DNA from 4 places in the Arthrobacter sp. BC5 genome. Region 4 is predicted to be linked to each of the others. Evidence: riboswitches for the same ligand, from Rfam matches in the RefSeq annotation. Region 4 holds a riboswitch; each other region holds the start of a gene.
The links. Region 4 has a riboswitch for cyclic di-AMP ahead of AC1MFI_RS17635 (peptidoglycan DD-metalloendopeptidase family protein). Riboswitches for the same ligand answer to the same signal wherever they lie in the genome.

Region 1 (7,424 bases), on a different replicon from region 4:
CGGTGCTTCCAGCGCCGCCCCTCCCGCGTCGAGGGCGCCCAGGACGTCCTCGGATCGATCACGGACAGGACGGCCGTCGCCGCGGCGGTGGAGGGCTGCGACGCCGTGATCCACCTGGCCGCGAAGGTGTCCTTCACGGGCGCCACCGACGAGTTCGTCCGCACGAACATCGACGGCACCCGGTACCTCCTCGACGCCGCCGCGGAGGCAGGGGTCACCGACGTCGTCCACGTCTCCTCGCCATCGGTCGCACACCAGGGGACGTCGCTGGTCGGTGCCGCGGCCGGTCCGGCCGATCCAGACCACGCCCGGGGCCACTATGCGCGCACCAAGGCAGCGGCCGAACTGCTGGCCCTCGCCCGTTCCACCCCGGCCTTCCGCGTCGCGGCGGTACGGCCACACATCGTCTGGGGTCCGGGCGACACGCAGCTCGTGGAACGCGTCATCGACCGGGCCCGCCACGGCCGGTTGCCCCTCCTCGACGGAGGGACCGCCCTGATCGACACCACGTACGTCGACAACGCCGCGTCGGCCATCGTCGCCTGCCTCTGCCGGATCGAGGCCGCCCGGGGCCAGGCGTTCGTCGTGACCAACGGCGAGCCGCGCCCCATCGCAGAGCTGCTCGAGGGGATCTGCCGTGCCGGAGGCGTGCGGCCGCCCGCATGGTCCGTACCCGGAACCATCGCGCGCGGTGCGGGCGCGGTGATCGAGCGCGCCTGGAGCGCGCTTCGGCGGCCGGACGAACCACCCATGACCCGCTTCCTCGCCGAGCAGCTGTCGACGGCGCACTGGTTCGACCAGCGGCGCACCCGGGAGGTCCTGCAGTGGGAACCGTCGGTCGCTCTCGACGACGGCTTCGAGCGGCTGGCCGCCTCCTACCGCTGAGCCGGCGACCCCACCGGGACATGACGAAGGACGGGATGCATGCATCCCGCCCTTCTGTGTCACTGGTGCGTCATCGGCGGACCGACGACACGCTAGCGGGTGTAGTAGCCGTCCACCGACATGACGTTGACGGAGTGCACCTGCGTACCCTGCGAGGGGTTGAGAGCACTGATCATCTGGCCGTTGCCGAGGTAGATACCGACGTGGCTGCCGCCGTTCTGGCTCACCAGGTCGCCCGGCTGGGGGTTGCCGGTGGGACGCAGGGCTGCGAACTGCGCCCAGGTGGTGCGCGGGAGGCTGATGCCGTTCTGGGCGTAGGCCCACTGGACGAAGCCCGAGCAGTCCCAGGCGCCGTAGGCGGTGCCGCCGTAGACGTAGCCGGACCCCTTGCCCTGCAGGGCCGTTCCGACGATGCCACCAGCCGCCGGAGCGACCGATGCCGACTGGAAGCTGTACGGCGCAGCAGGAGCAGGAGCAGCGGGAGCAGCCTGCGGTGCGGCTACCACGGAAGCGGACTGCACCGAGTACTGCGGGGATGCAGCCGAACCGCTGAGCGAGAGCGACTGGCCGGGGTAGATGATCGAGCTGTAGCCGAGGCCGTTGGCCGTGAACAGGCCGTCGAGGCTCACGCCGTGAGCCGCTGCGATGCTGCCGAGGGTGTCGCCGGCCTGGACCGTGTAGGAACCGGCTGAAGCGGTGCTCACTGCTGCGGCCTGCTGGCTGACCGTCTCGACGGGGACGATCTCACCAGCGGCGCTGGCCGGAAGTGCTGCGCCCATCATGATGCCGGATGCGGCAACCACGACGGCTGCGGGCTTGCCGGCAACCGAGGCAGTCGCGGTGACTGCACGGGATGCGGTGACGAGGGGGTTGATGCGCGCGGGGACGGCCCGGTGGCGCGCGACATGGCTCTTTCTGGACATGATGATGCCTTTCCCAATGCCTACGAAGTTAGCTGTCGGGTTCGGATGGGACATCCGGACGCGCTGTTCGTGGATCACCGCCCCAAAGCTGGTCCACGCGTGTCTTTACCCCTAGGACTCGTGACCGAGTCCGCTATCGGTTCCCCCGCCCCTGTCGAATGTCTTGTGCGAACGGTCCGTCCTCATCGACAGGGTTAGGCAGAGTGAGGAAGGGCGCCCCTCCGTTGTGGACGGGCGCGGGATCAACGGTACGCGCTGGGCCTGCTCTTGTCACGTTTGGATCACGAGACTTGATCTCACCCGGCATCCGGCATCCGGCACGCTCGACTACAGGCGTGCGTTGCGCGGCTTCGGTTGGCAGAAAGGACACAGGTAGGACGACCTGTTCATGAAGGACTCCCGGCGCAGCAGGGTGTGCCGGCCCTCCGCAGCGCACCGACGGCAGGCCTGGCCTGCGCGGCCGTAGGCTTCGAGGTCGCGGGCGAAGTAGCCGGACGCCCCGTTCACGTTCACGTACAGCGCATCGAAGCTCGTTCCGCCGGCCGCCAGGGCGCGGGTCATGACGGTGGTGGCCGCCTCGAGGATGCGCTCGGTATCGGGACGCCTCATGGTGTCGGTGGGACGGGCGTAGTGGAACCTGGCCGCCCATAACGCCTCGTCGGCATAGATGTTGCCGATACCCGAGATGAGGCCCTGATCGAGCAGGGCACGTTTGAGCCCGGTCCTCCGTTCCCGGAGGCGTCGGTGGAAGGACTCCGCGGAGAACGCCGGATCGAGGGGATCGCGCGCGATGTGCGCGGCCTGATGGGGCACCAGGGGAAGGCCGCCGGCTCCGAGCCCGCCCGGCCCGCCGTCCTCCGTCGGCTCCAGGTCGGCGACGAACATGCCGCCGAAGATGCGCTGGTCCACGAACCGCAGATCGGCCGGAAGGTCCGCGCCGTCCTCGTCGAGAGCGCGGGAGAGCCGGAGGCGTACCTTGAGGTGCTTCTCCTGCGGCGCACCAGGCTCTTCGATCAGCAGCTGCCCGCTCATGCCGAGGTGGGCCATGAGTGCCACGCGGGGGCGCGCTGCCGCGCCCGCGTGGTCCTCGAGGGTCATCCAGAGGAACTTCCCGCGGCGTACGACGTCCCTCACGCGGGCACCCGTCACGTTCCCCTCGAAGTCCTCCACTCCGGCGACATGACGTCGGAGCGACCGGGCGTCCAGGACCTCGACGGTCTCGATGACCCGCCCGCTCACCCAGCGCGCAAGGCCGCGGCGCACCACCTCGACCTCGGGCAGTTCAGGCATTCAGGGCCCGACGGCGGGCCGGGCGTCCGCCGCATCGCCGTCCGGCGATGCACCGGCACCGGACACCAGGAGCTTCCAGGACTCGGCCGCGGCCGCCTGCTCGGCTTCCTTCTTCGAATTCCCGTATCCGGAGCCGTACGCCACACCGCCGATCAGCAGGCGCGCCGTGAAGGTGCGGGCGTGGTCGGGCCCCGTCCCCTCCACCTGGTAGTCGATGAGTCCGAGGCGCCGTGCGGCCGCTGTCTCCTGGATGCGGGTCTTCCAGTCGGTGCCCTCGCCGAGCACGGCGGAATCCCGCAGCAATGGTCCGATGAGCCGCATGACCATCGCGCGCGCGGTCTCGATGCCATGGCTGAGGTAGGCCGCACCGATGACTGCCTCCATGGTGTCGGCGAGGATCGAGGCCTTGTCGCGCCCGTTGGTGAGTTTCTCACCCTGCCCGAGCAGCACGTGGCTCCCGAGGTCCAGGGTACGGGCCACCCCGGCGAGTGCCTTGGTGCTGACGACGGCGGATCGCCTCTTCGCAAGTTCCCCCTCGGAGAGTCCGGGGTTGTCGCGGTACAGCGCATCCGTCACCGAGAGGCCCAACACCGAGTCGCCGAGGAATTCCAGGCGCTCGTTGGTGGGGATCCCGCCCTTCTCATAGGCGTAGGACCGGTGGGTCAGGGCAAGACGAAGCGTCTCGGCGTCGATGTCGACGCCGAGACGCTTCGTAAGGTCTTCAGTATTCTTCACAACCGCATCAGCTGATCCAGCACCGGGCCGATGCCCGCCGCACCGTCAGGTACGCGGCGGGCCGGGGGTCCGTTGTCAGACGTCGGCTACCTTGCGGCCCTTGTACTCGAGGAACAGCGGCGTGCCTGCTGAATCGGTGACAACCTTGGCCTGGTGGGCGAGGCTGTAGGTGACGCGGCCGTTCTCGAGGGTCTTGACCAGCTTGGGGGCGGTTGCCTTCCACTGGGACCGGCGTGCGCGGGTATTCGCGCGGGACATCTTCCGCTTGGGGACAGCCACGGCTAACTCTCTTCTCTCTCGTCTGACTCTGACTTGGGTGCCGCGTCATTCTCAGCGGCGGTGCCTGCCAACCCGGCGAGGGCTGACCAGCGAGGATCCAAAACTTCATGGTGGTGGTCCGGATCATCGTTGAGCCGGGCTCCGCATTCGGAACACAGACCCTGGCAATCCTCCCGGCACACCGGCTGGAATGGCAGCGACGTAACCACCGCATCCCTCAGCACGGGTTCCAGATCGACCGAATCGTTCTCCACCCTGTGCTGTTCTTCCTCCTCTTCCACCGACAGCGACTCGGAGTCGCTGTAGAAGAAGAGCTCCTGGATCTCCACGTCGCGGTCGAACCGCAGTGGCTCCAGGCAACGGCCGCACTCGCCGGTTACCTCGACGTTTGCCGTTCCCGACACCAGGATTCCCTCGTGTACCGATTCGAAGCGCAGATCGAGTTCCATCTCGGAACCCTCCTGCACGCCGATCAGGGCGACGCCGAAGTCCTTCGGTGCCGGTACATGTTCCTCGAGTGTCCGCATGCTTCCCGGACTGCGTCCGAGATCCTTGACGCTGAACGTCAGCGGCGAACTGAGATCGCTTTTAATGGTGACTCCTGTAGAACATATGACCGACGTACCATCCTAGCCTGATCACCCGGGCAGGCCCAAAACGACGGGCCGGCAGGCGGCGAGGATGCCGCAGACGGGGCTGACCCGGCCCGCGCGGCGAGGACCGTCATGGTACGAGCCGACGGAGGACGGCGTCCGGGACGAAGGGACGGACGTCGCCTCCGAGCGAGGCGACCTCCTTCAGCAGCGTGGACGAGACGTGGGCGAAGTCCGCGGCGGTGGGCAGGAACACGGTCTCGACGTCGGCGAGGTGGCGGTTCATCGTGGCCATCGGCAGTTCGTAGTCGAAGTCCAGGCACGATCGCAGCCCCTTCACGAGCGCCGTAGCTCCCTGCTCCCTGCAGAAGTCCGCCAGGAGTCCGGTGGCCATCGGCAGCACGGTGACTCCGGGCAGGTGCGAGAGGCTCTCGGTGCAGAACGCCATGCGGTCGTCGATGCCGAACCGGTACGTCTTCGCGTGGTTCGTCGCCACCGCGACGATCACCTCGTCGAAGAGCCGCGCGGCACGGCTGATGACCTCGATGTGCCCGTTGTGGACGGGGTCGAACGATCCGGGGCAGACGGCGCGGCTCATAGCCCCACCCTACCGAAGAGCGTGACGAACCGCGGGAGTACGCATCCACCGTGATCCGCCGTCGGGATCCGCCGTCGGGATCCGCCGGAGCGGCAATACTGGAGTCATGAGTACACACGCAGGGAAGAGCGCGGTCCGGAGCAGCGGCACGGCGCCGTGGGCGAGGGCGGCGCTCGGGGCCAACCTGCTCGACCGCGACGGAAACCTCGGCATCACCATCTTCGAGGAGGTCACGGCCCTGGCGCAGCACCATTCGGCGATCAACCTGGGCCAGGGCTTCCCGGACGAGGACGGACCGCGGGAAGTCCTGGACGCCGCCCGCTCCGCCATCGCCGACGGCGCCAACCAGTACGCGCCGGGCCAGGGACTCGCCGTCCTGCGCCACGCCATCGCCGCCCATCAGGAGCGCTTCTACGGCCTGGCCGTGGATCCGCTGACCGAGGTGATCGTGAGCACGGGCGCCACGGAGTCGATCGCGGCGGCGATCCTCGCGTTCGCCGGCCCCGGCGACGAGGTGCTGACCTTCGAACCCTTCTACGACTCCTACGGCGCCGTGATCGGGCTCTCGGGTGCCACGCACACCACGGCCCCGCTGCGGGCGCCCGACTTCCAGCCCGATGCCGCGAGCCTCGAAGCGGCGTTCACCGACCGCACGAGGATCGTCGTCGTCAACAACCCGCACAACCCGACAGGCAGCGTCCTCAGCAGGTCGGCCCTCGAACTGATCGTCCGGCTCGCGCAGCGCCACGGTGCCATCATCGTGACGGACGAGGTGTACGAGCACCTCACCTTCGGGGCCGCGCACCTGCCGATCGCCACCCTGCCCGGGGCCGCAGAGCGCACCCTGACCATCTCCTCCGCGGGGAAGACGTTCTCCGTGACCGGGTGGAAGATCGGCTGGCTCACCGGGCCGGCCGATCTGGTGTCCCAGGTGCGCACCGTCAAGACCTTCCTGACGTACACCTCGGGGACACCCTTCCAGGGCGCCGTGGCCCTCGGCCTCGGACTGCCCGACGGCTTCTTCTCCTCCGCCGCGGCGACCCTGCGGAAGAAGCGGGACCTGCTCGGTGAGGGCCTGCGGGCAGCCGGCTTCGACGTCTTCGAGCCGGAGGGCACGTTCTTCACGATGGTCGACGCGGCACCGCTCGGCATCGAGGACGCCACCGATCTCGCGCGACGCCTGCCGTCCCTGATCGGCGTCGCGGCCATCCCCGTCGCCATGTTCTGCCACGAGGAGGGAGCGCAGCGGACGCGGTCGCTGCTGCGGTTCGCCTTCTGCAAGCGCTTCGACGTGATCGAGGAGGGCGCGCGCCGCCTCGCGACTCTGCGGGATCGGGTGTGAGCGCGATGCAGCAGCCCGGCTCCGACGACTTCGAGGTACCCACACGCTGGCTGCCCGGAACGGGTGCGTACGCGGAGATCGACGAGGACGCCTACATCGAGGGCGCCCTCATCCTGAGTATCGGGGGCGCCCAGCAGTCGCACGTGGACATGCTCCATCCCGAACGCGTGTTCTACGAATACCTGCAGCGCATCGCCAACGTCATCGACCTGGCGGGGCCGCCCGGCGCTCCCCTGCGGATCCTGCACCTCGGCGCCGGAGCCCTCACTCTCGTGCGGTATGTCCAGGCGACGCGGCCGGGATCTCAGCAGATCGCCGTCGACCTCGAGTCCGACCTGATCGGATTCGTCCTCGACGCGATGCCGCTGCCCGAGGGGACCGCCTGCGAGATCATCATCGGGGACGCGGCCGACGCCGTCCTGGAGCAGCCGGACGCCGCCTTCGACGTGGTCGTACTGGACATCTTCGCCGGAGCCGACGCGCCCGCCCACCTGACGTCGCCGGATTTCGCCGCCCACCTCCTGCGGGTCTGCACCGCGGACGGGGTGGTGCTGGTGAACGTCGGCGACGATCCTCCGCTCGCGTTCGCCCGCGCGCAGAGCCGTCAGCTCTCGGGGCTGGCGGGCGCAGCCGCCGTCCTCACCGAGGCGGGGATGGTGGGCGGCGACCATGCCGGCAACGTCATCGTCGCCGCGCGGTCCGCGGGCTGGCCGGACGCCTGGACCGCGGCGCTCCTCGCCGCCGGCCCGCACCCTGCGGCCGTCCTCGCAGGGCCCGAG
Region 2 (7,424 bases), on a different replicon from region 4:
GATCTATCGCACAGCCGCGACCGATGCCCGCCGCACCCTGAACTACAACCTCATCGTCACCGCGGTGTCGGTCTTCATCGCCTTCCTCATCGGCGGCATGGGCCTGCTCTCCGTCGCCGTCGAAGTGCTCCAGCCCTCCACTGGGATATTTCAGGCAGTAGCCGCGGTAGACCTGAACTTCCTCGGGATCACAGTGATCGCCTTCTTCGCCTTGGCCTGGGCTGGCTCTGCCATCCACCGGTCCGCCACCGCCGCCCCTATTGCATCCGGCCGCCCCGAGATATGAAACGTCAGGGCCGAACCCTTGTGCTGGGATTGCGAGAGAACCTGGCCCAGTTCACTCTCCTCGTAGCCGTCAATACCCTGGTGGGCGGCACGCTGGGACAGGAACGGACTGTCCTGCCGCTGCTAGCTACCGATCTGTTCCACCTGGACCTTTACACCAGTTCGTTGACCTACATCCTGGCTTTCGGGCTCGCCAAAGCCGCCGCCAACTACGCCGCGGGCACCTTGTCGGATCGTTACGGCCGCAAACCCGTACTAGTGGCCGGGTGGCTGATTGCCCTGCCGGTACCGGTGCTGCTGATCTACGGGCCATCCTGGGGGTGGATTGTGGCTGCCAACCTCGTGCTGGGCATCAGCCAGGGCTTGACCTGGTCCACGACCGTGGTGATGAAGATGGACCTGGTCGGCCCGAATCGGCGCGGGGCGGCGATGGGCCTGAACGAGGCTGCAGGTTACCTCGGGCTCGCCGGCACAGCGTTGGCGACCGGGTACATCGCGGCCACCTACGGGCTGCGGCCCGGACCGTTCCTCCTCGGAGCTGCCTACATCGCCCTCGGCCTGGGACTATCAGCACTGTTCGTCCGCGAAACCCGCTCCCACGCGCACCTGGAAGCCACCGGCCAGAAACATCACGGCCTCGGGAACCTGTCCACCCAGGAGATCTTCACCCTCACCAGTTTCCGGGACAGATCCCTGTCCGCGGTGAGTCAGGCCGGAATGGTCAACAACCTCAACGACGGGCTCGCCTGGGGACTTTTTCCCATCCTGTTCTCCGCCGCCGGACTGTCCCTAGGTCAGATCGGGATCCTCGCAGCCGTGTACCCAGCAGTGTGGGGCGCTGGGCAACTGGCCACCGGCGCCCTCTCGGATCGATGGGGACGCAAGGGTCTCATCGTGTCCGGGATGCTCACCCAAGCGCTAGCACTGGGCATCATTGCGACCGGTTCCACCTTCAACCTCTGGTTGCCGGCCATGATCCTATTGGGCGCCGGGACCGCAATGGTGTATCCAACCCTGCTGGCCGCTATCGGTGACGTCGCCCACCCCGCCTGGCGGGCCCGGTCGGTAGGAATCTACCGTTTATGGCGCGACGGTGGGTTCGCCGTAGGCGCTGTGGTCTCCGGCCTGGTTGCCGACGCTTTCGGCATCCCGGCCGCCGTCGCTGTCGTCGCCGCCCTGACCGCTGCATCCGGAGGCGTGGTCGCCATCAGGATGCGGGCCCATGACCACCAGCTCCTGACAATAAACCCGTAACACCCACACCCCGGTCCTGTTTCACCTCCCCGTTTCCCTCTCCCCAGCCTTCCTGTAACCCTCTCCGAAAGGAACCAGCATGCATCGCACTGTCATCCACCTCAATGATGCGGACCCCGCCAAGATCCAGGCGGTGCTTCAGAACACCACCAATCTCTTCACCGCCCTCGGTGAGGAGGGGCTTCAGGCGGAGCTGGTCGCACATGGTCCCGGGATTGCTGTGGCCACGACAGCCCTCGCCGGGTCGTTCGCCCAACTGGATGAACTGATGTCGCGGGGACTGGTGGTGTGCGCGTGCCGCAACACGATGACAGCAAAGAACCTAAACTCCACCGATCTCCGCGAAGGCGTCACCATCGTGGACTCCGGGGTCGCCCATCTGGTCACCCGGCAAGACCAAGGATGGTCCTACCTTCGACCCTAATCCCCTCGCCTGCTTTGTCTCCTAAATGCTCTGGCTCCCAAGGAGTGCAGGGGCGGACCGTTGTGGTGGGTTACCCCTGAGCAGCGGTAACGAGCGCGCCCCTCGCCTCGGAGGGTGAGCTCATGGTGGCTTAGCCCGAACTGGAAAATCGGTGCGAGATCGACAGCGGCCGTGGATTCCTGCCGCTCGGTCATCTCCCTAACGCCGTCCCGTGTCATTGACAACTGTTGCTCGACGGTAATCCGGCTCATACCGCGACTTGTCGTGCTGACGGGTAGATGCAGCATAATTAGTATACTCCCGGGGGTATTTTATCCGCCCGGGAAGGTCCCGTAATCCCATGATCAAGGCGGTCTCCCACCGGGGACGAGAGGAAAAGATTATGACTGATTCTGTCCACAATGATCCGCGGGCGGCGGTAGTGCAGGCCGTTGAGTTGTTGTTTACTACCGCAGTGATGTCACACTCAGGCCACGGCAATCTCAGCGTTCGAGCCGAGCCAGGCCACTTCCTGCTTACTACTACCGGCGTGGTCCGTGGGCTGCGTGCGGACCAACTGGCTACGGTGACATTGGGTGGTGAGGTGGTGGACGGCAACCTTGGGCCGGAAAACGCCGAGATTATCGCGATGCACTCCACCGTCTACTCAGCACGCGTCGATGTTGGGGCAATCATCCACACGCACTCGCCAGCGGCGACAGCCTTTGCCATGGCTCACCGACCATTGCCGTGCCGTTCCGAGCCATTGCTACGCTTCGGGCAAGCTCAGCCCGTTCCAGTCGCGCCCTGGGGGCCGCGCGGGTCCGAGGTGTCGGTCCGTGGGATCGCCCAGGTGTTGAAGGATCACCCAGCCACCAACGCCGTGCTACTGGCCAATCATGGGCTGCTCGCATTCGGTCCGGATCCCGTGGCCGCAGCCCGGCTGGTGACCGCAATAGAAGAAACCGCTGAGGCGGAGATCGCTGCCGCCCCTCTCGGTGGAGCGGTGGACTTTCCAATCGGGGCCCTCGAAGCAGTGCAGGAAGCCATGAAAGCAGCCAAGCACTGACCGCGCACCTCGATTCCTTGGCAGGTGCGGATCATGGCCCTGCGGTTGGCTGGTGATCATTAAAAGCAAGCTAGATACCGGAAGCCGCGAAGTGGAGGTCGGTGCGCGCCTGGACAGGTGATCATGCCGGTAGTGGCTACTGCATCCAGGACGTGCCCGCTGGGAATCGATGCGGAGCACTCATACGGCGGCGCGACCTCCTGGAGAGGCCGGCCCCTGTCGGCAAGGTCGGGCGGCCTGCAGGGTGCGACTGGAGCGTTCTATGCTTCCGGCGGCTGGGACTGCGGAATTAGATGCAGCGTTGTTCCGCGCTGATGGCTGCTCCTGCTGGGTTGAATGCCGTGCCACGCAAGTGTCAGCCGAATGCTGGCGGGCCCGCTCGATGCTGGGGGCTCCATGGTCGACAACGTCCTGCCCCAGGGCGTAGCGACGCTGACGCTTTAATCAGGCGGCGGCACACTAGGACCGGCCCAGACCCACCAGACAATGACGGAACAATGACGGAAAATGGGCATTTTTTGCCTGATGACAGATCAACAGTGCGTGGTAGCGTCACCTTGCAAATGTATAAACATAACCTCCGAGGAACCGTCGGGGTCGGCGTTTTGTTGGCCGTCCTGCTCGGTGCAACGGGATGCCTCCCAGCCCGCGAGCAGAGTGGTGCCCAGCGTGTTGATGTTGGCGAACCCCCCACGTCTGGATCCGACTCAACCACCCGTGAGGAATTGTTTCCAGGCTTTGATGTGGTTTCTGAAGTGAGGACCGACAGCACTCCCTTCGCCGTCAGGGAAACGTTCATCGGTTCTGCCTTCCCCCGGGACGGTCGCTCCACATTGAGCTTTTACGGCTTCGATGCCACCGGCACTACCTGGCGAGTCGACACCAATCCCACCTGCGTAGGAACAGCCCCGACACAGGTGCGAGGCGAAGCCGCAATTGTCATTCTGGACTCCAGTGCCCGCAGCGACGGACAGGGCGTGAGCATTACCGTCGCCACGGCGTTCTCCGCCGCAGACGGGGACGTCCTCTGGGGACCGACCGAAGTTCCCGGCCCTTCGCCCGGCGGCGGATTACTCTTTGCCAACACGCCCAAGGCGCTCACTAGCGAGCAACCCCCAGCGACGTTGCTCGATGCCGCATCAGGCGCAGTCGTGGACGAACATGCCGGTGCCGCTCTCTACGAGCACCATGGGACCGCGTTGACGGGCACCGCGGACACCTTCTTCGCCACCGACAGCCACTCCGGCGAAACACTATGGGCGTCCGCGGAACTAAGCCCCGGCCCCTCCGGTGTTAGCCCGGGGGCCAGCGCCCAGTACGAAGGCAGCTACGGACCATCTACCGGAGGTCTCGTAATCGTGGAATGGGCCGACCCTGCGGGGGTGGTTGCCCCTGTGTCCGTCATCCACGATCTCAGGACCGGTGCGCCACTGGGCAGGGTGGATGGAACTCCATCGGGTATGGCCACAGTGGATGACGCCTCACACACCGTGCTTTTCACCTCACAGCGCCCGGAGGGTGGATACACAGTGACAGCCGCGCGGCCTGGAGAGGGCCTTCTGTGGGCCAGGGAATTTGCCGGCCAAGCCCAGGTATCGGCCGCCGGCGCCGGGATGGTCTACGCCCAGGTCAACGGCCAAGCAGCCAGAATCGATCTTGATTCCGGGACGACCCTCGCCTCGGGCGAGTACATGCTTCCCCTGGCCATGCTTCCCGACGGCACCGCCTTGTTCCCCACGAATCAAAGCGGGACATATGCAGTTGCAACCCCTCGCGTAATGCCCGCTGACAGCCAAGGTGATTCAACTCGGTGACCGGACGCGGAAGCAGCCACTGCGGTTGCGGTGACCACGATAAGGGTCACGGTAGCGGTCACTTTCCGCTGGGCTAGCCCCCTCACCGGTTAGCGGTTCCCCGCTGAGCTAGCTGTACTGCCGGAGGAGCCGCCGCAAGAGGCTGGATGTCGCTGGTGGAGCAACGTGGCCTGTGCCGGCAGGGTTGACGCCGCGCGCGGGTGTTGTCCAAGAACGGGCCCGCCGCGCGAACCAGGAAGAGACGAGAGGAACAACCATCCTGCGGCCAGCTGACTGGCTGGCGATACGCGGCCCACAGCCTCCTCCCACAAATGTTCATACATTTATGATTTTCGGGTAGGTTGGTCCCCGTGCCGCTCATCTGGTTGCGGCGTCCTGGTTTCTTACCGAACTCTGCCGGAAACCGGGTCCACAGATCATCGAGGCAGAGGCGGGGAACCCAATTTTGCGGATTCCATGCGAATCCTTGGGGTGAAGCCGCGCGGACGCTAGGTCCGCCGGCCGGGTGACTCCTACCCGAACCCGACAGCTCACCTCGCAGGTATAGGGAGAGGTTATGTATGTCACAGTCAAGAACCCACGGACGGCACCGCGCGAGCACAAGCGCGCGCACCTTGGTGTCCGGTAACACCGTGCGTCAGGGATCTCGGATGGGACGCCAGGCGGCTGTCATTATTGTCGGCTCAGGGTTGTTGCTGACCATGGCCGCCCCGGCCCAGGCCAGCGCCACGGCATCCGGGACGTATAGCGGAACTTCGGCGCTTGCGTCACCGGTCAATCCGTCCTCCGGTGCTCTCAGCATGTCGGGGGCTGGAAGCGTCTACACGGTGCAGCCCGGGGACACCCTGGGTTTGATCAGCGCACGCCACCAGGTGGACCTGGAAACGCTCCTGGCCGCCAACAACCTCACCATCAGCTCCATCATCTACCCGGGTGACAGCATCAAGCTCGCTGCTTCCTCGGCTGGTGCACCTGCCGAGCAGTCCCGGCAGTACGACGCAGCCGGAATCCCGGCTCAGGTTCAGAGCGGGATAAGCGCACAGTCGGCAACCATCACCCCTATCGGTCAGGGCAGCGAGAGTGCTTCGACCTCGATCAACCAGGCCATCCTGGGATCAGCAAGGGCTCAACTCGGTGCGATCCAGGACTGCACCGTCCTGGGTGAAGTCGCTCTGCGGGCGGCAGGGATCCAGGGCGTCGGTGATGAATCGCCCGAGTCACTGATGTCCTACGCCACGCAGGTATCGGACCCGCAGCCTGGCGATTTCGTGTACTACGCCGATGGCGGCATGGGGTTTTCCCATAACGCGGTCTACCTCGGCGGAGGCCGCGCGATCCACAGCGGCTGGAATGGGAACCAAACCATCGAGGAGAGCGTGAACGTCGGTTCCGGTCCCATCTACTATCGGGTCAACGGCTAACAACTCATTCACCTCGCCGGCGGAACCAGCCGAGATGGTGCGCGACGTGCCCGGGTTCTCGACGAGGTGAATGAGTAGGACGTCGATCACGAGGTGGCGCCCACGCCCGGACCGAGCAACGGGCGCCACCTCGTCAGTCGATCCTGCCGGCTCAGGGCCCCTCAGGCTGCTCGGCCGAACGACTCCCCGCCACCGATGTGGCCTATCCCTTCCATACACACCGCCCTCCGCCAGCATCAGGAAAAGAGGTGGACCGGTCGTTACATCAGGAGCTCTTTATGTCATCAGGGCCACGTACGGGTTCCCGCCCGAGTCGCCACACCCTGCTCACCGTGCTTGCCACACTCGCGGTAACAACATTGGTGTTGCTCATCGGTTTCTTCATCACTGAAGAGCAAACCTCCCAGGGGCAGGAAGGATCTGCCGTGAGCGGTGTCCGGGAATCCGTTGGCCCCAGCGAGGTGGACCTGGATAAGTCCCGCCGAATAGACGGCGATGCGACAGCACTGGGGGCCGTTGATGCTCCGGTGGTAGTGGTCGAGTACGCCGATTACCGTTGCCCGTTCTGCGGGGTTTTCTCCCGGAACACGTTGCCCCCCTTGGTCGACAAGTACGTCGACGAGGGCCAGGTAAGGATCGAGTGGCGGGATCTGCCCGTCTTCGGGGAGGAATCGTTCCAGGCCGCGGTCGCAGGACGCGCAGCCGGGGAACAAGGCAAGTTCTGGGAATTCAACAAGGCAGTGTTCGCCGACGCCCCGGAAAGGGGTCATATCGCGCTTCCGCCAGAGGAACTGATCCGGATCGCTAAGAACGTCGGCGTGCCTGACATCGAACGGTTCACGGCTGACCTGGACTCGAAGGAACTGCAGCAGACAGTGACAGCCGACGCAGAGGAAGCCGCCGCCCTGGGTGCCACCGGAACCCCGACCTTCCTCATCAACGATGTGCCGCTCACCGGAGCTCAGCCACTGGAAGTCTTTGAGGAGATCATCGACGCGGCGTTAGCCGAAGCCGAAGCCCAGTAATGGTGATCGGCTACGCCGGTGCCTTCATCGGCGGGATCCTGACAATACTCAGCCCCTGCTCTGCCCTTCTCCTTCCAGCCTTTTTCGCCTATGCGTTCACGACGAGAACCCGCCTGATCGGACGGACAGTACTGTTTTATGCCGGGTTGCTCT
Region 3 (7,424 bases), on a different replicon from region 4:
AGGAGGACCGGCACGGTGTGCCGGTCCTCCTGCAGTGGCGTCGGTGCTGGATCAGCCGCCGACGCGGATGTACACGCCGCCCGAGCCGAGCTCGGCCGGTGCGATCACCGTGGTGTTGCCGTTGAATCCACCGTGGACGGCCTTGCCGCCGCCGATGTATACCGCGATGTGGGCCATACCCATGCCGCCGTTGGCGTAGTAGATGAGGTCACCCGGGATGGCCTGGCCGGCGCTCACCGTGCGGCCGAGGGAGAGGTAGCCTGCCGGCCAGCCGTGGAAGTTGATGCCCGCCGCCGCGAGCGAGTTGCTCACGAGACGCGTGCAGTCCTGCATCACACCGAGCTGGCCCTGCGCGGCTGCCGCGATCGTGGCGGCGACGCCGGACGAGACCGCGGGCGCAGCAGCCGGTGCGGGGGCCGGAGCCGGGGCAGGCACCGGTGCGGGTGCCGGAGTCACGGCGCGGGCAGGTGCCGGAGCGGCAACAGCGGCCGCTGCGACGGGGGCTGCGACAGGCGCAGGGGCAGCGACGGGAGCTGCAGCAGGTGCGGGAGCAGCGGGGGCGGGAGCGGCGGGGGCGGGAGCCTGGACGACCGGGGCCTCCACGACCGGAGCCTCCACGACCGGGGCCTTCTCGGCGACGACCGGCTTGGCGTTGACCTTCACCGGCGTCATGTTGAAGGACACCGCCGTGCCGGTGGACGCGACGACAACCGCACGGTCCGAGGTCACGGTGACGTTGGAGGCGGCGACGTCGCGCTGGGGCTGCAGGTCTGCGGCATTGGCCGCGACGCCGCTGGTCAGGACGAGGCCCGAAGCCGCGGCGATGACGGCGGCCTGGCGGCCCATCCCGCCTGCGTTGGTGGTGACGGCCTTGGCGAGGGCCGAGAAGCTCGCAGCGTTCTGCGCTTCTCCCCGGTGGCGTGCAAGTGTGGCGCGTGAAGACATGGGGGGTTTCTCCGTGTGTGGTTTCTAGCGGACGCGGACGAAGCTGGCGCCGGGGAGGTCTGACAGGTTGTGGAGGCCGGTGTTCATACCGTTCAGGCCACCGCTGATGACCTGGCCGTTGCCGACGTAGATCGCGACGTGGCCGCCGGTGATCACGAGGTCGCCCGGAGCGGGGCTGCCGACGACATCGCCGAACTGGTAGAACTGGCCGGGAGCGAGGTCGCCGACGGACTTGCCGACCGAGCGCAGGGCCTTCTCGACCATGGCGGTGCAGTCCTGGGCGACGCCGATCTGGGCGTAGGCCGAGCCGACCAGCCCGGCAGCGACGCCGGAGGACTGGACGGGCGCGGGAGCCTGCTGCACCACGGGGGCGGCGGCAGGAGCCGCCGGTGCGGCAGCGACGGGCGCGGCGGGCCTGGCAACCGGCGCTGCAGGCACGGCGGCCGCTGCGGGAGCGGGAGCCACGGCGGGAGCAACAGCCACTGCGGGAGCGACAGGCGCGGCGACCTGCACGGCGGCTGGAGCGGGGGCGGCCTGGACGACGGGGGCCGGCGCCTCGACGACGGGCTCCGGAGCGGGAGTGACCTCGACGGCCACGCGGTCGAAGGAGACCTCGGCGGTGGCGGGGACCGTGACCTCGGCCGAGACGACCCGGCTCACGGCCAGTGCTGCGGAGGACTGGACCTCGCGCTCTGCGGTGGTGGCTCCCTGGGCCGGCAGGCCCGCGGTGAGCACCAGGCCCGATGCGGCGACGATGACGGCTGCCTGGCGGCCGACCGATCCGGCGTTGGACGCTACTGCGGCGGAAAGAGCCGTCAGCGGGCTCACGGTCTGGGGCGCGCGGTGGCGGCCCGAAAAGCTGTTGGACACGTTGGATTGCCTCTCCCAACGCCTGCGAGGTGAGCTGTCGGATTCGGATGGGAGTCACCCGGCCGCTGCGTGAACAGCGACTTAACCCCAAGGATTTCAGTTACGAAACCCGAAAATTGGTTCCCCCGCCTCTGCCATGCGATGGTGCGGACGGACCTCTGGCAATGGCAGAGCTAGGCGATTTGCAAGAGGGTGCCGGATCTAGAGCGAATTTGGCACGAGATGAAGGCTACAGCAGAATTCGCGTTATGTCACATTCCGGTCACGAAACGGTGTGTTCTTGGTGACGACGGTGCTCCGTGTACCCTGCCTGGCCGTTCAGGCCGCGACGGAGACGAACACGTGCGACGCGACTTCGGGCGGCAGTTCGAGTGCACCCTCGACGCCGGGGACGCGCACGGAGACGTAACCGCCCACGGACTCCAGGTTGAGGTGCGCGCCGGGGCGCAGGCCGCCCTCGTCGAGCTGCGTGAGGAGTTCCGGATCCACCTGGATCGGCTCGGCCAGGCGGACCAGCGTGACCTGCTTCTCGGGTGAGTAGGTGCCCATCGCGGAGAGCAGGGTCACCACGCCGTCCGTGAACAGCTCCGACTGGACGCCGCCGATCGCCTCGAGGCCGGGGATGGGGTTGCCGTAGGGGGATTCGGAGGGCTTCCCGAGCAGTTCGTAGAGCCTGCGCTCGACGCGCTCGCTCATGACGTGCTCCCAGCGGCAGGCCTCGTCGTGTACGTACGCCCAGTCGAGCCCGATGACGTCGCTCAGCAGCCGCTCGGCGAGGCGGTGCTTCCTCATGACCTCGGTAGCACGCCGGCGGCCCACCTCGGTCAGTTCCAGGTGCCTGTCGCCGGAGACCACCACGAGTCCGTCACGCTCCATGCGACCGATGGTCTGGGACACGGTGGGCCCGGAGTGGCGCAGCCTCTCGGCGATGCGCGCACGGAGCGCCACGATGTTCTCTTCCTCGAGCTCAAGGATGGTCCGCAGGTACATCTCGGTGGTGTCGATGAGATCCGTCATGCGGTTCAGCTCCTTGGTGCGGTGCGGGTGCCCGGCTGGAATGCCTCACGCCGGCGAGGGGGGCCACAGCCGCCACGGCCTGTTCCGCCCCACGCTTCCCAAGGTTAACGCATGGCGCAACAGGCCCGGCAATCCCGGCGGGAGCACGGCGGTGGCGGTCCGGGCGTCGTCCGGGGCAGCGTTCACAAATGGAGGCACCGCTCGAGCTGGGGCAGAATGAGGGCGAGACCCGACGCCGAGACAGCTGGAGCAGCCATGACCGAAACGCCCCGCATCCCCGAACACCTGCTGCCTGCGGACGGCCGGTTCGGCGCAGGCCCCTCCAAGGTCCGGAGCGGGCAGATCGACGCCCTCGTGTCGGCCGGCCGGACCCTGCTCGGGACCTCCCACCGGCAGGCCCCCGTGCGCAGCCTGGTGGGCCGTGTACGGGAAGGGCTCGCCACCTTCTTCGGAGCACCCGCCGGCTATGAGGTGGTGCTCGGCGTAGGCGGCTCGACGGCATTCTGGGACGTCGCGACGTTCGGACTCGTGGAACGGAAGGCGCAGCACCTCTCGTTCGGCGAATTCGGCTCCAAGTTCGCCTCCGCCACCGACAGGGCGCCGTTCCTCGAGGCCTCCAGCATCATCACGTCCGAGCCCGGCTCGCGCCCGTCGGCCGTCGCCGAAGCCGGGGTGGATACGTACGCCTGGCCGCAGAACGAGACCTCGACCGGCGTCGCGGCTCCCGTCCGCAGGATCGAGGGTGCGGACGACGGCACGCTGGTCCTCGTGGATGCGACGTCCGCCGCGGGCGGCCTCGATGTGGACGTGTCGCAGGCCGACGTCTACTACTTCGCGCCGCAGAAGAACTTCGCCTCCGACGGCGGGCTGTGGCTCGGGCTCTTCTCCCCCGCAGCGCTCGAACGCGCGGGACGGATCGCCGCCGGTGAGCGCTGGATCCCCGACTTCCTCGACCTGCAGACGGCGATCGACAACTCACGTCTGAACCAGACTTACAACACGCCGTCGCTGTCCACCCTCGTGACGCTCGATGCGCAGGTGCAGTGGCTCAACGCCCAGGGCGGGCTTCCCTTCGCCGCGGCACGCACGGCCGACTCCGCCGGACGGCTGTACTCGTGGGCGGAGGCCTCCCCCATCGCACGGCCGTACGTGACCCGGGCCGAGGACCGCTCGAACGTGATCGTCACGGTGGACTTCGATGACGACGTCGACGCCGCCCGCATCGCCGCCATCCTGCGGTCCAACGGGATCGTCGACGTGGAGCCCTACCGCAAGCTCGGCCGTAACCAGCTGCGAATCGCGACCTTCGTGGCGATCGAGCCCGACGACGTCTCGGCCCTCATCGCCTGCATCGACCACGTGGTCGAGAACCTCCTGTAGGGGCCGGGAACCGCCGTCGAGGGGTCACCCGGGCGCTACGGCGCCCCCTCGGCTGCGCCTGCCTCGTGGTCGAGCCGGAGGCGGCGGGGCGCCGTGCGGTCGTAGCGCAGCCGGACCTCGTGGTACCGCCAGGCCCAGAAGATACCGACGGCGGCAGCGATCAGCCCTGAAGCGGCGGCGACGCCGAGGCTCCACCTCGGACCGAACACGTCGGAGACCCAGCCCACCACCGGCGCGCCCAGCGGCGTCCCCCCGAGGAAGATGGCGAAGTACAGGGCCATGACGCGTCCCCGCATCGCCGGATCGGTCGTCGTCTGCACATAGGCATTGGCGCTGGTCATGAGGGTCAGCGCGAACAGCCCCACCGGCACGAGGGCCAGCCCGAAGAGCCAGAGGTTCGGTGCCAGGGCTGCCAGGATGCAGGCGAGCCCGAAGGCGGCCGATGCCCCGAAGACGAACCGCAGGCGCGGCCGGTCCCGTCGGGCGGACAGCAGGGCGCCCGCGACCGACCCCACGGCCATCACCGAGGACAGGACCCCGAACACACCGGCGTCCTGGCCGAACTCGGTACGGGCCATGGCGGCGATGAAGACGGCGAAGTTCAGCCCGAAGGTGCCGACGATGAAGATCGCGAGCATGACCACCAGGAGGTCCGGCCGGTGCCGCACGTAGCGGAAGCCGGCGCGGATCCGGCCCTTGCCCGGGGCCTGCCGCGGCTGCTTGTTGAGTTCGGTGCTGCGCATCGCGAGCAGCACGTACACCATGGCACCGAAGGTGAGGGCGTTGATCATGAACACCCAGCCCGGGCCGACTCCCGCCGTGAGCAGGCCGGCGATCGCGGGGCCGACCAGCCGGGCGCCGTTGAAGGATGCGCTGTTGAGCGCCACGGCGTTCGGAAGGTACTCGTCACGGACCAGCTCGGACACGAAGGCCTGCCGCGCCGGGGCGTCGAAGGCCGAGACGACACCGAGCGCGAGGGCGAAGGCGTAGACATGCCACAGGACGGCGATGTCGAGGAGGACCATCAGGCCGAGGCCCACGCCCAGGAGCGCCATCGCCACCTGCGTGGTGGCGAGGAGCCGCCGCCGGTCCACGGTGTCGGCGATGAGTCCGGCCCACGGGGCGATCACCAGCTGCGGTCCCAACTGGAGGGCCATCACGATACCGAGGGCGGAGGCATTCTGCGGCGTGAGGATGTCGTACACCAGCCAGTCCTGGGCGGTGCGCTGCATCCAGGTACCGATGTTGGAGATCAGTGCCCCGATGAACCAGAGCCTGTAGTTGTGGATGCCGAGCGATCGGAAGGTGGTCAAGCCCCTCCCCTCCCGCTCCGACGCCACTGCTTCATCACTCGGCGTCGGGCTGGTCCAGCACGTCGTCGATCGGCCCGGCGTCGTCGCCGGCCGGCGGTGCCGGCGCCTCCTCGGCGGGAGCAACCTCCTCGGCGGGAGCAGCCTCCTCGGCGGGAGCAGCCTCCTCGGCGGGAGCAGCGTCCTCGGCGGGAGCAGCGTCCTCGGCCTGCGAGTCCTCGGGACGCACCCGCTCGGACCAGGGGAGCCATTCGGGCGCCAGCAGCGATGCCGCGGACGGCAGCAGTCCCACCTCGCACACCGTGACGTCCTTGCTCCGCGCCACGCGGGCCACGCTCGCATACCACTGCCAGCCTCCGTACCCGGGAACGAAGGCTTCGAACCGGTGCGTGACCAGTCGCTCGCCCTCGACGACCGCGGAGACGTGCCGGCCGACCTGCGCCTCGGGTGCTATCTCGAGGACGCCGAGGCGGGCGCGGTCCACGGCGGCCTCGAGCACCGCGTCCGTCTTGGGGATACGGCGCGCTGCGCGGGGTCTGCGCGGCGACGCGGCAGGGACTGCTGGTTCGTCCGCGCCACGCGCGTCTCCGTGGGTCGGGGCAGTGCCTTCGGCTGTCTCCAGGTTGCTCGAGGTCATAGCGGAAAGCCTACGCGTCGAGGTCGTCGGCAACCGCCCTCAGGACGGCCGCGACCTTCGTAGCGTGTGCCTTCTCCGGGTAGCGCCCCTTGCGGAGGCCGTTCGACACGGCGTCGAGGAGCTTGATGAGGTCCTCGGTGATGACGGCCATGTCATCCGCGCTCTTGCGCGTGGCCTTGACCACGGAGGGGGCCTGCTCGAGGATGCGGGCGGACAGCGCCTGGAGTCCGCGTCGTCCGTCTGCCACGCCGAACTCGAGCTTGGTCCCGACCTTGACCTCGCTCACCCCGGCGGGAAGTGCCGAGGCATGCAGGAACACTTCCTTGCCGTCGTCCGTCGTCAGGAAGCCGAAGCCCTTGTCCGTATCGAACCACTTAACTTTGCCGATGGGCACGTCGTCTACCTCTTCTTAGCTGTACCGGGCGGCGGGCGCCTGCGGTCCGGATCCCGGCCACGCGGCACCGCCTGGTGCCCGGGCGTACTGCCGCCGCAGGGGAAGTCTGTGTCTCCTAGGATATCGCTTTTCGGGCGGCCGCCCCGCCGTGGTTCTTGTAGTCTGGGACGGCTATGATCCCAGACGAACCGGCAGCGAGCCCCTCGACCGACCAGCCCGAGCCCGGCTCCGGAGCCGAGCGGTCCTCCCCCGGCCGATCCGCCGTGATGGTGCTCGCCGTGGCGTTCGCAGCCATCGGGCTGCTCTCACTGGCCGCCATCCTCGTCACAGCCTTCCTCCAGGGAACCGTCTGGCCCGGCTTCGTGCTCGCCACCTACTTCTGCCTGCCGATCGGCTTCCTACTGATGGCCTCGCTCGTCATCTGGTCCGCCATCTCCCGCCGCCGCTCCTGAGCGTCCCGGCGTGGTCCCGTGACCGGCGGGTACGTTTCCGGCCGCCGTGTCGGAGGTGCCGGGTAACCTTGGAGCGATGTCCGCAATCCGAGCACTGGCCGAACAGCTGGCACTCCGGAGCGATGACGAACTGCGCCGCCTCCTCGCCGTCCGGCCCGACCTCATCCTTCCCCCGGTGCCGGACTTCGCCGCGCTCGCGGCACGCGCCTCCACGCGCGTCAGCCTGCAGCGGGCCCTCGACAATGTCACCCGCCCCCAGTTGCAGGTCCTCGAGGCGCTCGTCGTCCTCACCGAGGACCACGGCGCCGCGGTCCCACCCGAGATCCTCGCAGCCGCCGTCTCGACCGCGCAGGGCGAGGCACTCGACCGGATCGTCGCGGGGCTCGTCGAGCGGGCGCTCGTCGTCGGCACGGCGGCGG
Region 4 (7,424 bases):
GGAGGCGTCGACCAAGTGGGAGCGCTTCCTTTACATGGGTTCGCCACTAGGGTCCGTTAGGGTTCTCCGCATGACTTTCACCTTGGACGGATCTCCCGAATCGACCCAAAAAACCTGCTCCATGTGCGGTGCGACGAGCGTTGTTATCCATCACTTCATCCTGAAAGACCACAACGCGTTTGCCATTGGAGAGACCGAGCTGCACCAACACGGCGGTAATCCGGAGGCGTGGATCAACATCGTCTTCGGCTCTTTCAACGACGATGAGTACGAGGACCACGTGACTTTCGGTTGCAGGGTAGGTCTTTTCACCGAGGACGGCGAGTTGGCTTCCAGCCTCATCGACTCGAACCACACCTCACCCAGCACTCCCGTCTGGGGTCTGCGGCTGACTCGAGAACAAGCCCTTAGCCATGACTTGCTTCCGGCCTTATGGGAGGTAGTTGATTGGCTTGTACTCGAAGACCCGCAGACCCACCAACACCTTTACGGGCACTCCTTCGACCAGCCTCGTTTGTGATGGACCTGCAGACGGAGGAATTGGCGGAAGCGGCACGTCAAGTGGTCGCGAGCCTAGGTGGTAGTCCCGGAAACCTCATCCGCTCTTCGCGCCGGGTCTTAAACCAACCCCCTATTGGGTTGAATGGCAGCAGGGGTAAGTAGTGCAGTCAACACGGATGATCAACGCCCGCAGCGAGACGGTGACGGAGAAGCCGTCGTTTCGCGCCGCGGCCGCGAAGCGGCGAGCCCTGATACCCGCGAACGGGTACTACGAGTGGCAGAAGAACGAGGACGGGACGAAAACCCCGCACTACCTGCACGGCGAGGACGAGGAGCAGCTGCTGGGCTTCGCCGGCCTGTACGAGTTCTGGCCCGACCCGACGAAGGCCGAGGATGCCGAGGACAGGTGGCTGGTCACAGCGACGATCCTCACCCGGGCCGCGCATGACGCGCTCGGGCACATTCATGATCGGACGCCGGTCATCATCCCGAAGGACCTGCAGGATCAGTGGCTGGACCCGACCATGACCGAGCGGGACCAGGTGCAGCACTTCATCGACACCATCCCCGAACCCAACCTTGTTCCGCGGATCGTCGGCAAGGAAGTCGGATCCGTCCGCAACAACGGGCCAGATCTCATCTCACCACTTGCTTAGGTGAGCGTCAGCTGCCGGAAGGCAGAATGGGACCGTGGTGTGCGGCGCAAGGTGCGCCGCTCACCTCGGTGTTAAAGCCAGGAAGCGGGATCCACTGTTTGGCCGCTGACGACTACCTCGAAGTGCAGGTGGCAGCCGGTGGAGTTCCCGGTGGATCCGGCGACTCCGATGGGATTCCCGGTTCCGACGGACTGGTTCAGCTGCACCCCGATGGTTTCCAGGTGGTTGTAGGTGGTCTGAAGACCGTTTCCATGATCGACGACAATCCGGTTGCCGCCACCGTAGGCGCTGAACCCCGCTTCAATGACTGTCCCTGCGGCGGAACTGAGGACCTGGGTGCCGCATCCGGCTGCGAAATCAGTGCCGGTATGGAACTCCCCGGCACCGCGGTAACCATAGGGGGAGTTCACCGACGCGTTCGCCAGAGGCAGGCTCAGCCGGCTCACTGGCGCCGTTGCAGGTGCTGGCACGGGTGCCGATACCGCCTGAACACTTATAGCCGGCACGGCAAGTGTCGCCGGCACTGCTACAGGTGCTACTGGCGCCGCCGTTGCAGGTGCCGGTAACGTCGGGACAGCGCTAGCCGGCACGGCGGGTGCAACGGGGGCAGGGCCTCCGATGGCAACCTCACCCGTCAGAGCGATGATGTCGCCGGGGTAGATGATGGTGTTCTGGTTCATCCCGTTGAGGGTGAACACGGTGTCCAGCTCTACGCCGTACTGTCCGGCGATGTTTCCCAGGGTGTCACCGGACACGACTGTGTGAGTAGTCGGCGTCGGGGCGTTCACCTCACCCTTCACGCTGATGGTATTGCCCGGGTAGATGATGGTGTTCTGGTTCATCCCGTTGAGGGAGAACACGGTGTCCAGCTCCACGCCGTACTGTCCGGCGATGTTTCCCAGGGTGTCACCGGGAACGACCGTATGGGTAGTTGCGCCGCTCTCGCCCTGATGGGTGTCGGTGGTGGCGTTGGCTGGAAGGCCGGCACTGAGCAGTAGACCGGATGCGGCGGCAACGATGGCCGTTGAGCGGCCTATATTTCCCGCGTGCGAGCTCACCGCGTCCGACACTGCCCGCACCGGGCGGCTGCGGACAGGAATTGCGCGGTGGCGCGCCGAATGATGGTTCTTGGACAAGAAGTAGCCTTTCCCACTGCCTACGGAGTTAGCTGTCGGACTCGGATGGGATCATCCGGACGCTGAAATCCCTCAACGGATTGATCAGCGGCTTAGCCCCAAGGGCTTCAGTGAAGCCCACCGGTGGTTCCCCCGCTCCTGCCTGATGTTCACTGCAGACGGGCCCGGGGACAGCGGCAGGATTGAGCAAATTTGTTCACCGGGCGAACACCTCTGATGGTGTTACGCCAACCAGTGTTGACCTTCCCCTAGGGGGCAAGGTCAATACTGGGCGAATCCCGCCCCCGGCGGCTGCCCCAACTCTCAGCGCGTGGCCCGCCTTCAGGTGCTCACCTGCACCACGTATTTCTCGGGATCAGGGTGCACCGGCTTGACCTTCCCCCAGAGAGGAATGTCGATCATGGGGCTGAACGGAGTTGTGTGGTCCCGGTTGCGCCTGACGGCCAGTCGGGGTCGGGCGGCACGAAAGCTCGAAAGGATTAATCATGTCCACAGATGCGAAGCTAAACGAACGCTCCGGCCTGACGCTGACGGCGGGTTTTTTGCTGTCCATGGCTGGTCTTGTTCTCGTGGCACTGCTGTGCTGCGGAGTGCCGGTCTTGCTCATCGCGACCGGTGTCTTCGGGGCAACAGGTGCAGTGATCGGCAGCTCCTGGATGCTCGCCACCGCAGGAATCGTCGCAGCTGGCCTTCTGCTGTGGATGCTGCGGCGCAGTACCGGCAGGACAAGGACGGCCAGTGACTGCTGTGCCCCCGGAATTGATCAAGGTCCGCCCTCGTGCTCGGATGCTTCCCCGGCACTTACGCCACCGGCTGCCTCTGACAAGGGGGCAGGTAGATGACCGGGGCGCTGGGTCTGGCTTTTGTCACCGGGATGCTCGCGACCGTGAATCCGTGTGGGTTCGCGATGCTGCCGACCTACCTGGCGTACTTCATCAGCTCCGGCACTGAGGGTACTGGCGCCGGGCGTAGGCGGCCGCTGCTGGCGGGACTCCGGGCAGGCGTTGCGCTGAGCGGCGGGTTCGCCGTGGTTTTCGTGACCGCCGGTCTGCTCGTCGCGGTGGGACTGCGGTCCATTGCTTCCGCGCTGCCGTGGGCAGCGGTTCTCATCGGTGCCGTGATCGTCATTGCCGGGCTCGGCATGCTGTTCGGCTGGAAACTGCCCGGTACACGGGTGAACCTCCACCGGTTCCTCAGGACGGATGGGACAGGCTCGGGACTTAAAGGAGTATTCGGCTACGGTGTGGCCTACGCAGTCGCCGCCCTTTCCTGCAGTCTGGCCCTGTTGCTCGCTGTCGTGGCGCAGGCCGTGTCTACGGGAAGCCTGCTCGGGCTCCTGGCCGTCTTCGCCGCCTACGCCGCCGGGTCGTCTGTGGTGCTGATCCTTCTCTCCCTCGGCGCAGCAGTGGCCCGCGATGCCGTGGCCCGCCACGTCCGCCGGCTGCTGCCCTACATCAACCGCCTCGGTGGTGCCGCGCTGGTCCTGGCCGGGATCTATCTGCTGCTCTACTGGGTTCCGGCCCTGAGCGGCGGGAAAGCCGGCGGGATCATGAGCCCGGCAGTCACCGCGGCCAGCGTCAAACTGTCCGGTTTCATCACGGACACCTGGCCGGTCATCACGATCGCGGCTGTGCTCGCCATCCTCGCCGTGGCCGCCGTGTCCCTGCGGCACCGCAGCACCATAAAACCCCCAAGCGCCGACACCTCCACCGATTCCGGAACCGGCACGGGTTCCGGCGTCGGGCCGGAAACCGGACGCGGGATGACCACCACCAGTATTGGCACGGATTCGTGCTGCGCCCCTGACATTTCGGAACCGGTCATCGACCGCAACCCACAGCAAGGAACCCCATGACAGTCACCACCAACCGCCGGCGCACCCTCACCCTCACGGCTCTCATCGCGGCCGCGGTCATCGTGGTGGTCCTTGCCCTCACGGCGCTGAACCGGGGCGCAGAAGCCGGCACGAGTGCAGGCGGAACCGGTGGAAACGGCGTGCAGAGGATCGACATGACCTCCACGGAGGGAGAACCGGTCGCCATACCCGGGGAGCGTCCCACGGTCCTGTATTTCATGGCGAGCTGGTGCTTCACTTGTGTCCCCCAGGCAGAAGCCATGAAGGAACTCGAAGCCGAGTACGCCGACCAGGCCCAGTTCGTTGCCGTCGACGTGACACCTGAGAACACGAAAGCCGAGGTCGATGGTTTCCGTGAACTGGCAGGGTTCCCCGGGCACCCCTACGTGGTCGATGAAACCGGCCAGCTGTCCAAGAAGTACGAAATCATTTCCCTGGACTCGACCGTGGTCGTCGCTCCGGACGGTGAAGTACTGGCCCGCGCTGACGCGCAACCGATGGAAACCGAAGCCCTGCGGGCCTTTCTCGACAAGACACTGCCCTGACCACAGGGCCACCAGCCGAGAGACCCCACGCGGCGGCACGACGGCGGCACCGGGGTCTCTTGTGCTGGGTAGTCACCGGCAGTCAGCTACCCCGTCGGCGGTGCGAAAACTCCTTGACCTTCCCCCGTAGGGGAAGGTGCAAACTGAAGTAAATCATTGAAAAAAACCAGCCATCAGCTCCGTCGGCGCCTAACAACCCGGCACCTGGTGGTGATGTAGGGAGATTCTCATGAACGAGGCAGTGCCGGATTTCGACTTGGCCATTATCGGTTCCGGTGGTGGTGCGTTCGCTGCCGCGATCAGGGCGACGAATCTGGGCAAGCGGGTCGTCATGATCGAGCGCGGGACCGTAGGCGGAACGTGCGTGAACACCGGGTGCATCCCCTCAAAGGCCCTGCTCGCAGCGGCTGAGGCACGCCACACTGCCCAGGACGCCGGCAGGTTCGCGGGCATCACGGCCACCGCGGACCCTGTTGACATGGAAGCGCTGATTGCGGGCAAGCGTGCCCTGGTGGAAGTTGTCCGCTCCGATAAGTACGTGGACCTTGTCGCGGACTACGGGTGGGAGTTGCGCCAGGGCAATGCCGTGTTCACCGGCACCGCCGCGGACCCTGCACTGGAAGTCACCGCCAATGACGGGACCCGGGAAACGATCACGGCCGCCCACTACCTCGTGGCGACCGGATCCACGCCGTGGGCTGCACCGATCGATGGCCTGGACACGGTCGATTACCTGACGTCAACCACGGCCATGGAACTCGATGAGGTGCCCGAGTCGCTGCTGGTCATCGGCGGCGGGTACGTCGCCCTGGAACAGGCCCAGCTGTTCGCCCGTCTCGGCTCGAAAGTCACCATGCTGGTGCGCTCCCGCCTGGCATCCGGTGAGGAACCCGAAGCGTCCCGGGCATTGATGAGTGTTTTCGCCGATGAGGGCATCCGGGTCATCCGCCGCGCCACCGTCGCCTCCATCACCACGTCAGAGGACGGGGACATCATCGCCGAGGCGGACATCGCCGGCGGACGCGAGAGCATCCGGGCCTCCAAGGTCCTGGTTGCAACCGGACGGCGCCCGGTCACCGATGGGCTGAACTTGGCCGGGGTGGGAGTGAAAACCGGGAACAAGGGTGAGGTCGTGGTCGAGGACACCCTCGTAAGCTCCAATCCGCGGGTCTGGGCCGCCGGTGACGTGACCGGGCACCCCGAATACGTGTACGTGGCCGCAGCCCACGGCACCCTGATAGTTGACAACGCCTTCAGCGACGCCGGCCGGGCCGTGGACTACAGCCACCTGCCCCGGGTCACGTTCACCAGCCCCAACCTCGCGGCGGTCGGCATGACCGACAAGCAGGCAAGGGACGCCGGAATCAAGTGCGAATGCCGGGTCGTGCCGCTGGAATACGTACCCCGCGCCCTGGTGAACCGGGATACCCGTGGATTCATCAAAATGGTCGCAGACGCCGACACCGGCCGGATCGTTGGTATCACCGCCGTCGCGAAGGAAGCCGGTGACCTCGCCGCCACAGGCGTCTACATCCTGCAGGCCGGGATGACCGTCGATCAGGTCGCGAACCTGTGGAGCCCGTACCTGACCATGGCTGAGGGCATCAAGATCGCAGCCCAATCCTTCCGAACCGATGTCTCCAAACTCTCCTGCTGCGCGGCCTGAGCACCGGAGAATCTGCTCATCACAAGCACTGGCGCACCACGCATCGAAAGGAAACAACCGCGATGAACAGCCTCAATGAGGTCACTGACCGGCTCGCGTCCAACGAGACAGGGATGGAGCCCTGGCTGTGGATGCCTCTGCTCAAACTCCTCGCCCTGGGCGACCCGGTCGATGTGAGGGACCTCGCCGCGGCGACCGGCCGGCCCCTGGAAGAGGCCCGGACAGCGCTCGAGGCGATGGGCGACACCGAGTACGACGGGTCCGGGCGGATCATCGGGCAGGGCCTGACGCAGCGCCCCACCCAGCACCGCTTCGAGGTGGACGGCGAACAGCTCTACACCTGGTGCGCACTGGACACCCTGATCTTCCCCACCTTGCTGGGCGCATCCGCGCGCATCGAATCCGCCTACAAGGCCACCGGCACCCCGGTACGGGTGGCCGTCACAGCAACCGGTGTCACCAGCGTCGAACCGGCCACCGCCGTGGTGTCGCTCGTGAACCCGGAAGACATCAGCTCCGTCCGCTCATCCTTCTGCAACCAGGTCCACTTCTTTGCTTCACCCGAAGACGCCGCGCCTTGGCTCAAAACCCACCCCGGCGGCACCATCATGCCCGTCCAGGAGGCCTACGAGCTCGGCTCCTCCATGGCCGAGAAAATGCTCACCCAGGCACCAGCGCACAGCACCGGCCAGCCGGGAAACGGGGCGCAAAGCTGCAGCTGCTGAACCTGATGCCTGTGCGCCCTACTGACACTCCGGCCCCTGTACCGGGGCCGGTGTGTGGGTGCGGGGAATGGGCGGTACGCGAGTTGTTTGACTAACCCGAAAGATCCACCAAATCTGAAGGAGAACCATCATGAGCGAACACTTCGACGTCGCCGTCCTCGGCATGGGACCAGGCGGGGAGGTCGCCGCGGACCGCCTCCTGAAAGCCGGGAAGAAAGTCGTGGTGTTCGAGCGTGAACTTATTGGTGGGGAGTGCGGCTACTGGGCATGCATCCCCTCCAAGACGGTATTACGGCCGCCGGAAGTGCGCACAGAAGTTCAACGAGCCGCCGGTGTCGCA

Region 1: it holds a riboswitch for cyclic di-AMP, as region 4 does, so the genes downstream of both, AC1MFI_RS11845 (C40 family peptidase) here and AC1MFI_RS17635 (peptidoglycan DD-metalloendopeptidase family protein) in region 4, are expected to answer to the same signal.
Region 2: it holds a riboswitch for cyclic di-AMP, as region 4 does, so the genes downstream of both, AC1MFI_RS14015 (LysM peptidoglycan-binding domain-containing protein) here and AC1MFI_RS17635 (peptidoglycan DD-metalloendopeptidase family protein) in region 4, are expected to answer to the same signal.
Region 3: it holds a riboswitch for cyclic di-AMP, as region 4 does, so the genes downstream of both, AC1MFI_RS02645 (NlpC/P60 family protein) here and AC1MFI_RS17635 (peptidoglycan DD-metalloendopeptidase family protein) in region 4, are expected to answer to the same signal.

What each region holds. Positions count from the first base shown of each region.
Region 1 is NZ_CM155273.1:2,544,609-2,552,032, reverse strand. Features, by position in the region: gene AC1MFI_RS11850 (NAD-dependent epimerase/dehydratase family protein) at 1-885, shown strand, start outside; gene AC1MFI_RS11845 (C40 family peptidase) at 978-1,808, opposite strand; cyclic di-AMP (ydaO/yuaA leader) riboswitch at 1,811-1,995, opposite strand; gene mutM (bifunctional DNA-formamidopyrimidine glycosylase/DNA-(apurinic or apyrimidinic site) lyase) at 2,136-3,098, opposite strand; gene rnc (ribonuclease III) at 3,099-3,833, opposite strand; gene rpmF (50S ribosomal protein L32) at 3,909-4,112, opposite strand; gene AC1MFI_RS11825 (YceD family protein) at 4,115-4,681, opposite strand; gene coaD (pantetheine-phosphate adenylyltransferase) at 4,836-5,303, opposite strand; gene AC1MFI_RS11815 (aminotransferase class I/II-fold pyridoxal phosphate-dependent enzyme) at 5,410-6,645, shown strand; gene AC1MFI_RS11810 (spermidine synthase) at 6,651-7,424, shown strand, end outside.
Region 2 is NZ_CM155273.1:2,987,888-2,995,311, reverse strand. Features, by position in the region: gene AC1MFI_RS14040 (HoxN/HupN/NixA family nickel/cobalt transporter) at 1-286, shown strand, start outside; gene AC1MFI_RS14035 (MFS transporter) at 283-1,539, shown strand; gene AC1MFI_RS14030 (DsrE family protein) at 1,619-1,963, shown strand; gene AC1MFI_RS14025 (class II aldolase/adducin family protein) at 2,346-3,011, shown strand; gene AC1MFI_RS14020 (PQQ-binding-like beta-propeller repeat protein) at 3,755-4,825, shown strand; cyclic di-AMP (ydaO/yuaA leader) riboswitch at 5,204-5,383, shown strand; gene AC1MFI_RS14015 (LysM peptidoglycan-binding domain-containing protein) at 5,443-6,246, shown strand; gene AC1MFI_RS14010 (DsbA family protein) at 6,579-7,271, shown strand; gene AC1MFI_RS14005 (cytochrome c biogenesis CcdA family protein) at 7,271-7,424, shown strand, end outside.
Region 3 is NZ_CM155273.1:611,482-618,905, forward strand. Features, by position in the region: gene AC1MFI_RS02640 (NlpC/P60 family protein) at 52-945, opposite strand; gene AC1MFI_RS02645 (NlpC/P60 family protein) at 970-1,815, opposite strand; cyclic di-AMP (ydaO/yuaA leader) riboswitch at 1,821-2,005, opposite strand; gene AC1MFI_RS02650 (iron-dependent transcriptional repressor DtxR) at 2,134-2,832, opposite strand; gene serC (phosphoserine transaminase) at 3,088-4,212, shown strand; gene AC1MFI_RS02660 (MFS transporter) at 4,248-5,525, opposite strand; gene AC1MFI_RS02665 (DUF3027 domain-containing protein) at 5,560-6,159, opposite strand; gene AC1MFI_RS02670 (cold-shock protein) at 6,170-6,553, opposite strand; gene AC1MFI_RS02675 (hypothetical protein) at 6,727-7,005, shown strand; gene AC1MFI_RS02680 (helicase-associated domain-containing protein) at 7,082-7,424, shown strand, end outside.
Region 4 is NZ_JBWXPX010000002.1:16,567-23,990, reverse strand. Features, by position in the region: gene AC1MFI_RS17645 (hypothetical protein) at 71-520, shown strand; gene AC1MFI_RS17640 (SOS response-associated peptidase) at 663-1,157, shown strand; gene AC1MFI_RS17635 (peptidoglycan DD-metalloendopeptidase family protein) at 1,229-2,227, opposite strand; cyclic di-AMP (ydaO/yuaA leader) riboswitch at 2,297-2,492, opposite strand; gene AC1MFI_RS17630 (cytochrome c biogenesis CcdA family protein) at 3,132-4,148, shown strand; gene AC1MFI_RS17625 (TlpA family protein disulfide reductase) at 4,145-4,693, shown strand; gene merA (mercury(II) reductase) at 4,923-6,359, shown strand; gene merB (organomercurial lyase MerB) at 6,422-7,084, shown strand; gene AC1MFI_RS17610 (dihydrolipoyl dehydrogenase family protein) at 7,215-7,424, shown strand, end outside.